3 regions of the Actinotalea sp. JY-7885 genome follow, and region 1 is predicted to be linked to each of the others. Evidence: predicted binding sites of a transcription regulator. Region 1 holds the regulator's gene; each other region holds the start of a gene.
The links. The regulator LexA, encoded in region 1, represses DNA repair genes until DNA is damaged. The targets are predictions, from matches to a motif close to TCGAACANNTGTTCGA.

Region 1 (3,274 bases):
CAGCTGCCGACGCTCGTCGAGCGGTTCACGCAGGACGACGCGACGTGCCTGTTCGGCACCCTCTCGCTCTGGCAGGGGGTCGACGTCCCGGGCCCGACGTGCCGCCTGGTGCTGATCGACCGCATCCCGTTCCCGCGCCCGGACGACCCGGTGCGCTCCGCGCGCACCGAGGCGGTCGAGCGTGGCGGCGGCAACGGCTTCATGGCGGTCTCCGCGACGCACGCCGCCCTGCTGCTGGCGCAGGGCGCGGGGCGCCTCGTGCGGACCGACGCCGACCGCGGGGTGGTGGCAGTGCTCGACCCGCGGCTGGCGACGGCGCGCTACGGGCAGTTCCTGTCCCGGACCATGCCGCCCTTCTGGCAGACCACCGACGGCGGCGTCGCGCGCGCGGCGCTGGCCCGGCTCGCCGCACAGGCCGGCGGGCCGGCGATCACCCGGGGGCCGGACGCCGCCCCGTAGGGTGGCAGGCACGACCCGACGAACGAGAGGCGACGGCTCATGGCGGACGTGGCAGGACGTGTCGAGCACGAGCACGACGACATGGGGCTCGACGCGTCCCCGACCGGGCGCCGCACCACCAAGCTCGCGGTGGTCGGCGCGGGATCGGTCGGCTCGACCATGGCCTACGCGGCCCTCATGCGCGGGGCCGCGCGCTCCGTGGCGCTCTACGACATCAACACGGCGAAGGTCGAGGCCGAGGCGCTCGACATCGGCCACGGCATCCAGTTCATGCCGATGGCCGACGTGGTCGGGTCCGACGACATCCAGGTCTGCGCCGGTGCCGACGTCGTGGTCGTCACCGCGGGCGCCAAGCAGAAGCCCGGGCAGAGCCGCCTGGACCTCGCCGAGGCGACGATCGGGCTCGTGCGCGGGATGCTCCCGGACCTGGTCGCGGTCGCGCCGGACGCCGTGTACGTCATGGTCACGAACCCGGTCGACATCGTCACGTACGCCGCGCTGAAGTTCTCCGGCCTGCCGCCGAACCAGATGTTCGGCTCCGGCACGGTGCTCGACTCCTCGCGGCTGCGCTACCTGCTCGCGCAGCACACCGGCATCGCGGTGCAGAACGTGCACGCGTACATCGCGGGCGAGCACGGCGACTCCGAGATCCCGCTGTGGAGCTCGGCGACCATCGGCGCCGTGCCCCTGATGGAGTGGCCGGGCGTGCCCGGGCCCAACGGCACGGTCGTCGGCCGGCTCGAGGCCGCGGACCGCCAGCGGATCGCGGAGGAGGTCGTGAACTCCGCCTACCGGATCATCGCGGGCAAGGGCGCGACCAACTACGCGGTGGCCCTCGCGGGCTCACGCATCATCGAGGCCGTGCTGGGCGACGAGCGCCGGGTGCTCCCGGTGTCCTCGCTCCTGGAGGACTACCGCGGCATCTCCGACGTGTGCCTGTCGGTCCCGTCCGTGGTGGGCCGAGACGGCGTGGCCGCCCGGCTCGAGATCCCGCTGTCCGACGAGGAGCTGGCAGGGCTGCGCCGGTCCGCCGACCAGATCCGCGCCGTCGCGCGGCAGTTCGGGCTCTGACCGGGGGTCACAGGCTCCGCAGCACGCTCACCACGCGCCCGAGCACGACGGCGTCGTCGCCCGGGATCGGCTCGTAGGCGGCGTTCTGCGGCAGCAGCCAGACGTGGCCGTCCGCACGCCGTAGCGTCTTCACGGTCGCCTCGCCGTCGATCATGGCCGCGACGATCTCGCCGTTCTCGGCCACGGGCTGGCGCCGGACCACGACCCAGTCGCCGTCGCAGATGGCGGCCTCGATCATCGAGTCGCCCGCGACCTTGAGCAGGAACAGCTCTCCCTCGCCGACGAGCTGGCGGGGCAGCGGGAAGACGTCCTCGACGACCTGCTCGGCGAGGATCGGGCCGCCGGCCGCGATGCGACCCACGACCGGCACGTACGACGGCGCCGGGGCGGCGTCGTGCATGCCGGTCTCGTCGACGGGCACGCCGCCCCGGTCGGCGCCGAGCCGGCTGATGGCCCGCGAGTCGTCGGGCTGCACGACCTCGATGGCGCGCGGACGGTGCGGGTCGCGCCGCAGGTAGCCCTTGCGCTCGAGCACGGTGAGCTGGTGCTTGACCGAGGACGGGCTCGTCAGCCCGACCGCCTCGCCGATCTCCCGCATGCTCGGCGGGTAGCCCCGCCGCTCGACGCTCGACCGGATCGTCTCGAGCACGAGGCGCTGGCGGGGCGTGAGCCCGTCGCCGCCCGCGGCGGCGTCCGGCAGCGCGGTCACCGACGCGAGGTCACCGCCCGGCTGCTGGTCGGTGCCCGACGGGGGTGTGGTCCTGGGCGCCATGACGGCCTCCGTGTCTCTCGGGCGATGTCTCTCGGGCGATGTCTTCTCGGGCGACCGGCCCTGCGACGGGTCGTGTCAGTGCCTCGTGATGGTCTCTCGTCGTGCCTCCACCTTAGGGGCGCGATGCCGCGTGATCAAACATCTGTTCGAGCGTGTCTCGACACGGTGGGTGGCCCGTGGTAGACATCGTACAGACGTTCGACGTACAGCCGTTCGACGGACACGCGTTCGAATCGCTCGACGAAGGGGAGACGCCATGACGGCGATCATGTGGGACCACGAGCCCGTCCTGTCCGTCCGCACGCCCGCCGCACGCACGACGGCCGGACGCACGACGGCCGGCCGCACGACGACCCGGCGCGTCCCGGAGGTCCGGGCCGCCGACGGGCGGGCCCAGGGCGGGCACCTGCGCCTCACGCGCCGTGGCCGGCTGACGGTCTGGCTGGTCGCGGCCGCCGCCGGGGCGGGCGTCGTGCTCTCGGCCCAGGCCGCCGGCGCGGACTCTCCCGCGGCCGCCCAGCCCGTGGTCACGCACGTCGTCGCGCCGGGCGAGACGCTCTGGGAGATCGCCGGGGGCGTCGCGGCGCCGGGCCAGGACCGTCGCGACGTCGTCGCCGACCTCGTCCAGCTCAACGCGCTGGGCGGTGCGGAGCTCCAGGTCGGGCAGCAGATCCTCGTGCCGCAGCCCTGATCCCCAGCCCTGACTCCGCAGCGCTGATCCCGCCGCCCTGGCCCCCAGCGTCCGTGACCACCGCGGTTCGCAGCGCGGTGCCCGCCGACGGTACGGTGTGGCGGTCAGCCGGAGGAGGTGGAGGCGCGATGCACTGCCCGTTCTGCCGGCACAGCGACTCCCGCGTGGTCGACTCGCGCACGTCCGACGACGGCGCCTCGATCCGGCGCCGGCGGCAGTGCCCGAACTGCCAGCGCCGCTTCACCACGTTGGAGACGGCCTCGCTCTCGGTGGTCAAGCGG
Region 2 (3,274 bases), on a different contig from region 1:
TGCTCGTCGGCGATGCCCCGTCGCCGCAGCTCCTGCGCCAGGCCGCGCCGCGCCAGGCCGCGCGAGGCCTGCTGGCTGCGCACGAGCATCTGGGCGTACTCGGCGTCGTCCACCAGCCCGACCTCGGTGAAGCGGTCGAGCAGGCGCGACGCGAGCGCCTCGTCGACGCCCTTGCGCGCGAGCGCGTCCTCGAGCTGGCGCCTGCTGCGCGGCGCCCCCGTCAGCTGACGCAGGATGATCGCCCGCGCCACGGACTCCGGGTCGGGCTCCGCGTCCAGCGCGGCGGCGCTGTCGGTCGGCTGGTCCCCGGGCTCGTCGGCGGGCCGGCCGCGGGGCCGGCGCCGGCCCGCCGTCGGCCCCGTCAGAAGTCGACCTGCTTGGACGGGTCGGCCGGCGCGTCGATCCGGGCGCCGATGCCGAGCTTCTCCTTGATCTTCTTCTCGAGCTCGTCGGCCAGGTCGGGGTTGTCACGCAGGAACCCGCGCGCGTTCTCCTTGCCCTGGCCCAGCTGGTCGCCGTCGTACGTGAACCACGACCCTGACTTGCGCACGAACCCGTGCTCCACGCCCAGGTCGATCAGGCCACCCTCGCGCGAGATCCCGATGCCGTAGAGGATGTCGAACTCGGCCTGCTTGAACGGCGGCGCGACCTTGTTCTTGACGACCTTGACGCGCGTCCGGTTGCCGACCGCCTCCGTGCCCTCCTTGAGCGTCTCGATGCGGCGGATGTCCATGCGCACCGACGCGTAGAACTTCAGCGCCTTGCCACCGGTCGTGGTCTCGGGCGAACCGAAGAACACGCCGATCTTCTCGCGGAGCTGGTTGATGAAGATGGCCGTGGTGCCGGACGCGCTCAGGGCGCCGGTGATCTTGCGCAGCGCCTGGGACATCAGGCGCGCCTGGAGGCCGACGTGGCTGTCACCCATCTCGCCCTCGATCTCCGCCTTGGGCACGAGGGCCGCGACGGAGTCGATGACGACGATGTCGATCGCGCCGGAGCGGATCAGCATGTCCATGATCTCCAGGGCCTGCTCACCCGTGTCGGGCTGCGAGACCAGGAGCGCGTCCGTGTCCACCCCGAGCTTCTTGGCGTACTCGGGGTCCAGCGCGTGCTCGGCGTCGATGAAGGCCGCGATCCCGCCGGCCCGCTGCGCGTTCGCGACGGCGTGCAGGGCGACGGTCGTCTTGCCGGAGGACTCCGGGCCGTAGATCTCCACCACGCGGCCGCGGGGCAGGCCGCCGATGCCGAGCGCGATGTCCAGCGCGATCGAGCCGGTGGGGATCACCTCGATCGGAGCGCGGGTCTCGTCGCCCAGGCGCATGATCGACCCCTTGCCGAACTGGCGGTCGATCTGGCCGAGCGCGGCCTCCAGGGCCTTCGTGCGGTCTGCGGGAGCTGCCATCGTGTCACCTCGGGTTCTGGGCGGAACCCCACCCGGGGACCCGCGTTCGGCTGTGCGTCGGTCGTGCGTCTCGAGTCATGCGTCTCGGTCGTGCGCCGTGGTCGGCGACCTGCTGGTGACGCTACGCCCGGCCACCGACATCCCCGCGACGGGGCCGCCGGGGCTGGGGACGCACCGGACGCCGTACGCACCTGTGGACGAGTGTAGCGAACAGGTGTTCGATCACGGTGCGACACGCGGGGCGTCGATCCCCGCGGCGGTGGTGACGTCGCCGAACGTCGTGACGAGTCCTCGGGCGCTGATCAGCGGCTCCTGCTCGCCGACGCTCACCGGCGCCGGGACCCGCGCGTCAGGCTGCCCCAGCGGTCGGCCTGGGGGACGTCCATCGCGTCGCACAGCGCCCGCCAGACGGCGCGCGGGTCCTCGCCGTCCGCGAGCGCCTGCACCGCCGTGCGGTCGCCCAGCCCACCGAGCGCCTGGTCCTGCGTGAGGGTGCGGCCCAGCGGGCCGAGCACGTCGTCGACCAGCTCCCAGAACTCGCTGTAGCGCACGGAGCCAGGGTGCCACGGGGCGCGCCCGCTCGTCGCCGCGGGCCGACCGCGCCCGTGTCCGACCCGCGCGCCACAATGGCCCGATGAGCCCGATCGGACGGACGCCGGTCGCCGGACCCGGCGGACCGGTGACCGTCGCGCCCGGGCCGGCCGAGGTGCTCGCGCGCTTCTCCGCGCCGACGCGCGCGTGGTTCACCGGTGCGTTCGACGCGCCGACCTCGGCCCAGGCGGGCGCCTGGGACGCGGTCGCGGGCGGCGACCACGCCCTGGTGGTGGCGCCGACCGGCTCGGGCAAGACGCTCGCCGCGTTCCTCTGGGCCCTGGACGGGCTCCTGACGCAGCCGCCGCCCGAGGACCCCGTCGACCGCTGCCGCGTGCTGTACGTGTCGCCGCTCAAGGCCCTCGCGGCCGACGTCGAGCGCAACCTCCGCTCGCCGCTGGTCGGCATCCGGCAGGCCGCGACGCGGCTGGGCCTGGAGGTGCCCGAGGTGCGGGTCGGGATCCGGACCGGCGACACGCCGCCCTCGGAGCGCCGGGCCTTCGGCACGCGCCCGCCCGACATCCTCATCACGACGCCCGAGTCGCTCTTCCTGGTCCTGACGTCCGCGGCCAGGGAGGGCCTGCGAGGTGTCGGCACGGTGATCCTCGACGAGATCCACGCCGTGGCGGGCACCAAGCGGGGGGCGCACCTGGCGGTGAGCCTGGAGCGGCTGGACGCGCTCCTGGACGAGCGCGGGGGCGACGGGCCGCGCCCGGCGCAGCGGATCGGGCTCTCGGCCACGGTGAGCCCCGTCGCGGCCGTCGCCGGCTTCCTGCGCGGGGCCCGGACCGCGTCCGACGGCGGCCGCGAGGTCGCGGTGGTCCAGCCCCCGTCGACCAAGCGGGTGGAGGTCGACGTCGTGGTCCCGGTCCCCGACCTCACGGACCTCGGGGGTGCGACCCGCCCGGCGGGTGCGTCCGACGGCGCGGTCGGCTCACGCGGACCCGCGCACGGACGCGACGACGGGCCGGACCTGTCGGGCAGCGCCGCCGGGGCGCCCACGCGACCGTCGATCTGGCCGCACGTCGAGGAGCGCGTCGTCGACCTCGTCGCCACGCACCGCTCGACGCTCGTCTTCACCAACTCCCGGCGCGGCGCGGAGCGCCTCACCGCCCGCATGAACGAGGTCTGGGCCCAGCGGCAGGGCGAGGACCTCCCCGATCCGGGCAGCCTGACCCCCGCGAGCGTGCAGGCGCAGTCGGGCGCCGCCGTCGGGGTCGACACGTCGGACGCCGCCACGGTGCTCGCGCGCGCCCACCACGGCTCGATGAGCCGTGCGGA
Region 3 (3,274 bases), on a different contig from region 1:
ATCTGCGTCGCGAGCCGGATCCGCTGCGCCTCGCCGCCCGACAGCGTGCCGGCCGGGCGGTCGAGCGCGAGGTAGTCGAGGCCGACGTCGAGGAGGAAGCCCAGGCGCGCGTCGATCTCCTTGAGCACCTGCACGGCGATCGCGCGCTCGCGCTCCCCCAGCTCCAGGGTCCCGAGGAAGTCCCGCGCCTCGCGCAGCGGCATCGCGCAGACCTCGGCGATCGAGCGACCGCCGACCCGCACCGCCAGGACCTCCGGCTTGAGCCGCGTGCCGTGGCAGACCGGGCACGGCACCTCGCGCATGAAGGCCTCGTACTTGTCCTTGGACCAGTCGGACTCGGTCTCCGCGTGGCGCCGCTGGATGAAGGTCACGACACCCTCGAAGCCGGTCGAGTACTGGCGCTCGCGACCCCACCGGTTGCGGTACTTCACGTGGACCTTGTGGTCGCGCCCGTAGAGGACCGCGTCCTTCGCGCGCTGCGGCAGCGCACGCCACGGCACGTCCATCGAGAACTCGAGGTCCGCGGCGAGAGCGGTGAGCACACGCTGGAAGTACTCCGCCGAGGAACCCTGGTTCCACGGTGCGACGGCCCCGCCCGCGAGCGTCGCGTCCTCGTCGGGGATGACGAGGTCCGGGTCGACCTCGAGGCGGCTGCCGATCCCGGTGCACTCGGGGCACGCACCGTACGGCGCGTTGAAGGAGAAGGTGCGGGGCTCGATCTCCTCGAGCGTCAGCACGTGGTCGTTCGGGCACGCGCGGTGCTCCGAGAAGCGTCGCTCCCGGTTCGGGTCGTCCGCCTCCGCGTCGACCAGCTCGACGACCATGAGGCCGCCGGCGAGGTTGAGGGCGGTCTCGACCGAGTCGGTGAGACGCCGCTGCACGCCCTCGCGCGCCACCAGGCGGTCGACGACGACGTCGATCGTGTGCTTGAGCTTCTTCTCCAGGGCGGGCGGGGAGGTCAGCTGGACGACCTCGCCGTCGACCCGGGCCCGGGCGAAGCCCTTGGCCTGGAGCTCCTTGAAGAGGTCGACGTACTCGCCCTTGCGGCCGCGGACCATCGGCGCGAGCACCTGGTACCGCGTGCCCTCGGGCAGCTCGAGCAGGCGGTCGACGATCTGCTGCGGCGTCTGCCGGCTGACCTGCTCGCCGCACACCGGGCAGAACTGCGTCCCGGCGCGCGCGAAGAGCAGGCGGAGGTAGTCGTAGACCTCGGTGATGGTGCCGACCGTCGACCGCGGGTTCCGGTTGGTCGACTTCTGGTCGATCGACACCGCCGGCGACAGGCCCTCGATGAAGTCGACGTCGGGCTTGTCCATCTGGCCGAGGAACTGGCGGGCGTACGCCGAGAGCGACTCGACGTAGCGCCGCTGCCCCTCGGCGAAGATGGTGTCGAAGGCCAGCGACGACTTCCCGGAGCCGGACAGACCGGTGAAGACGATGAGGCTGTCCCGGGGGAGGTCGAGGTCGACGTTGCGGAGGTTGTGCTCGCGCGCGCCCTGCACGAGGAGTCGGTCGTTCACCGGATCATCCTACGTCGGGTCGACGCCGAGCGTACAGGCGTTCGAAGCCACGGGTCCCCACGGTGGCGTGCCGGACGGCCCGCGGCGAGACTGGTCCGCGTGACGACGACGCCGCGACCCCCCGCTCCCCCGCCCCCTCCCGTTCGCAGGCCGGTGGTCCCGACCCCGATCGCGGACTACGCCGTGCTCGGCGACGGCCGCACCGCCGCCCTCGTCTCGCGCACCGGGTCCGTCGACTGGCTGTGCCTGCCGCACTTCGACTCGCAGGCGTGCTTCGCGGCCCTCCTCGGCGCCCCCGAGCACGGCCGCTGGCTCCTCACGGTCCGCGACGCCACCCGCATCACCCGGCGGTACCAGGACGACTCCTTCGTCCTGGAGACGACGTACGAGACGCCCACGGGCACCGCTGTGGTGGTCGACGCCATGCCGCTCGCCGACGACCGGGCGGACCTGGTGCGTACCCTGCAGGTGCTCTCCGGGACCGTCACCGTGGAGCACGAGTGGGTGGTGCGCTTCGGCTACGGGAAGATCGAACCCTGGGTGAACCGGGTCCGTGATCCGCACGGGATCCCGGCGATCCGCGCGATCGCCGGCCCCGACGCCCTCCTGCTCCGGGGCGACCCCCTGCCGCGCGCCGAGGACCACCGGCACCGGGACGTGTTCGAGCTCGGCGAGGGCCCTCCCCTCGAGTTCGGGCTCACGTGGACCGCCTCCTGGGACCCGGTCCCGGCGCGGCTGCCCATCGGGGAACGCCTCGAGGCGACCCGCATCCGGTGGGCGCAGTGGGCGCGCGCGTCGGACTACGAAGGCCCGTACCGCGACGCGGTCGTGCGGTCCCTGCTCGTGCTGCGCCTGCTGACGGACGCCCGGACCGGCGGCATCATCGCGGCGCCCACGACGTCCCTGCCCGAGGACTTCGGCGGCGAGCGCAACTGGGACTACCGCTTCGTGTGGCTGCGCGACGCCGCGCTGACCCTGGAGGCGCTCCTCGAGCACGGCTACCGGGCCGAGGCCACCGACTGGCGCGACTGGCTGCTCCGCGCGGTCGCGGGCGACGCCTCGGACCTGCAGGTGATGTACGGCACCGACGGCCGCCGCGAGCTGCCGGAGGTCGAGCTCGACCACCTCCCCGGCTACGCGGGCTCGCGTCCCGTGCGCGTCGGGAACGCCGCCGTCGACCAGATCCAGCTCGACGTGCTGGGCGAGGTCATGACCGCCCTGCACCTCGCCCGGTCGTGCGGGCTCGAGGACACCCCCGACACCTGGGCGCTCCAGCGGCTGCTCGTCGACGACCTCACCCGGACGTGGCACCACGCGGACCGTGGGATCTGGGAGGTCCGCGGCGAGCCACGCCACTTCACCCACTCGAAGATCATGGCGTGGGCCGCCGTCGACCGTGCCGTGCGGGCGGTCGAGGAGCACGGCCTCACGGGACCGGTCGAGCGCTGGCGCAGGGTGCGCGAGGAGATCCACGCCGACGTGCTCGAGCACGGCTACGACGCCGAGCTGGGCACGTTCGTGCAGTACTACGGCGGCACGAACACCGACGCGGCGCTGCTGCAGATGGTGCAGGTGGGGTTCCTTCCGCCCGACGACGAGCGCTTCCTCGGCACCCTGGCGGCCATCCGCGCGGAGCTGGAGGTCGAGGAGGGCCTCGTGCACCGTTACCTGCCGGGCGAGACCGACGACGGGCTCGAGGGGGACGAGCACCCGTTCCTCGCGTGCTCCTTCTGGCTCGCCGACGCGCTCGCGCG

Region 2: a site for LexA is predicted at 1,609-1,624, ahead of recA (recombinase RecA). Genes of this name have one in related genera too.
Region 3: a site for LexA is predicted at 1,550-1,565, ahead of uvrA (excinuclease ABC subunit UvrA). Genes of this name have one in related genera too.

What each region holds. Positions count from the first base shown of each region.
Region 1 is NZ_JACEXH010000123.1:6,642-9,915, reverse strand. Features, by position in the region: partial or broken gene IDM29_RS11630 (ATP-dependent DNA helicase) at 1-459, shown strand, start outside; gene IDM29_RS11625 (L-lactate dehydrogenase) at 541-1,530, shown strand; gene lexA (transcriptional repressor LexA) at 1,538-2,302, opposite strand; gene IDM29_RS11615 (LysM peptidoglycan-binding domain-containing protein) at 2,559-2,993, shown strand; gene nrdR (transcriptional regulator NrdR) at 3,122-3,274, shown strand, end outside.
Region 2 is NZ_JACEXH010000095.1:6,776-10,049, forward strand. Features, by position in the region: gene IDM29_RS10160 (regulatory protein RecX) at 1-251, opposite strand, end outside; gene recA (recombinase RecA) at 362-1,402, opposite strand; gene IDM29_RS10170 (DUF3046 domain-containing protein) at 1,729-1,953, opposite strand; partial or broken gene IDM29_RS10175 (DEAD/DEAH box helicase) at 2,037-3,274, shown strand, end outside.
Region 3 is NZ_JACEXH010000001.1:75,885-79,158, forward strand. Features, by position in the region: gene uvrA (excinuclease ABC subunit UvrA) at 1-1,520, opposite strand, end outside; gene IDM29_RS00360 (glycoside hydrolase family 15 protein) at 1,674-3,274, shown strand, end outside.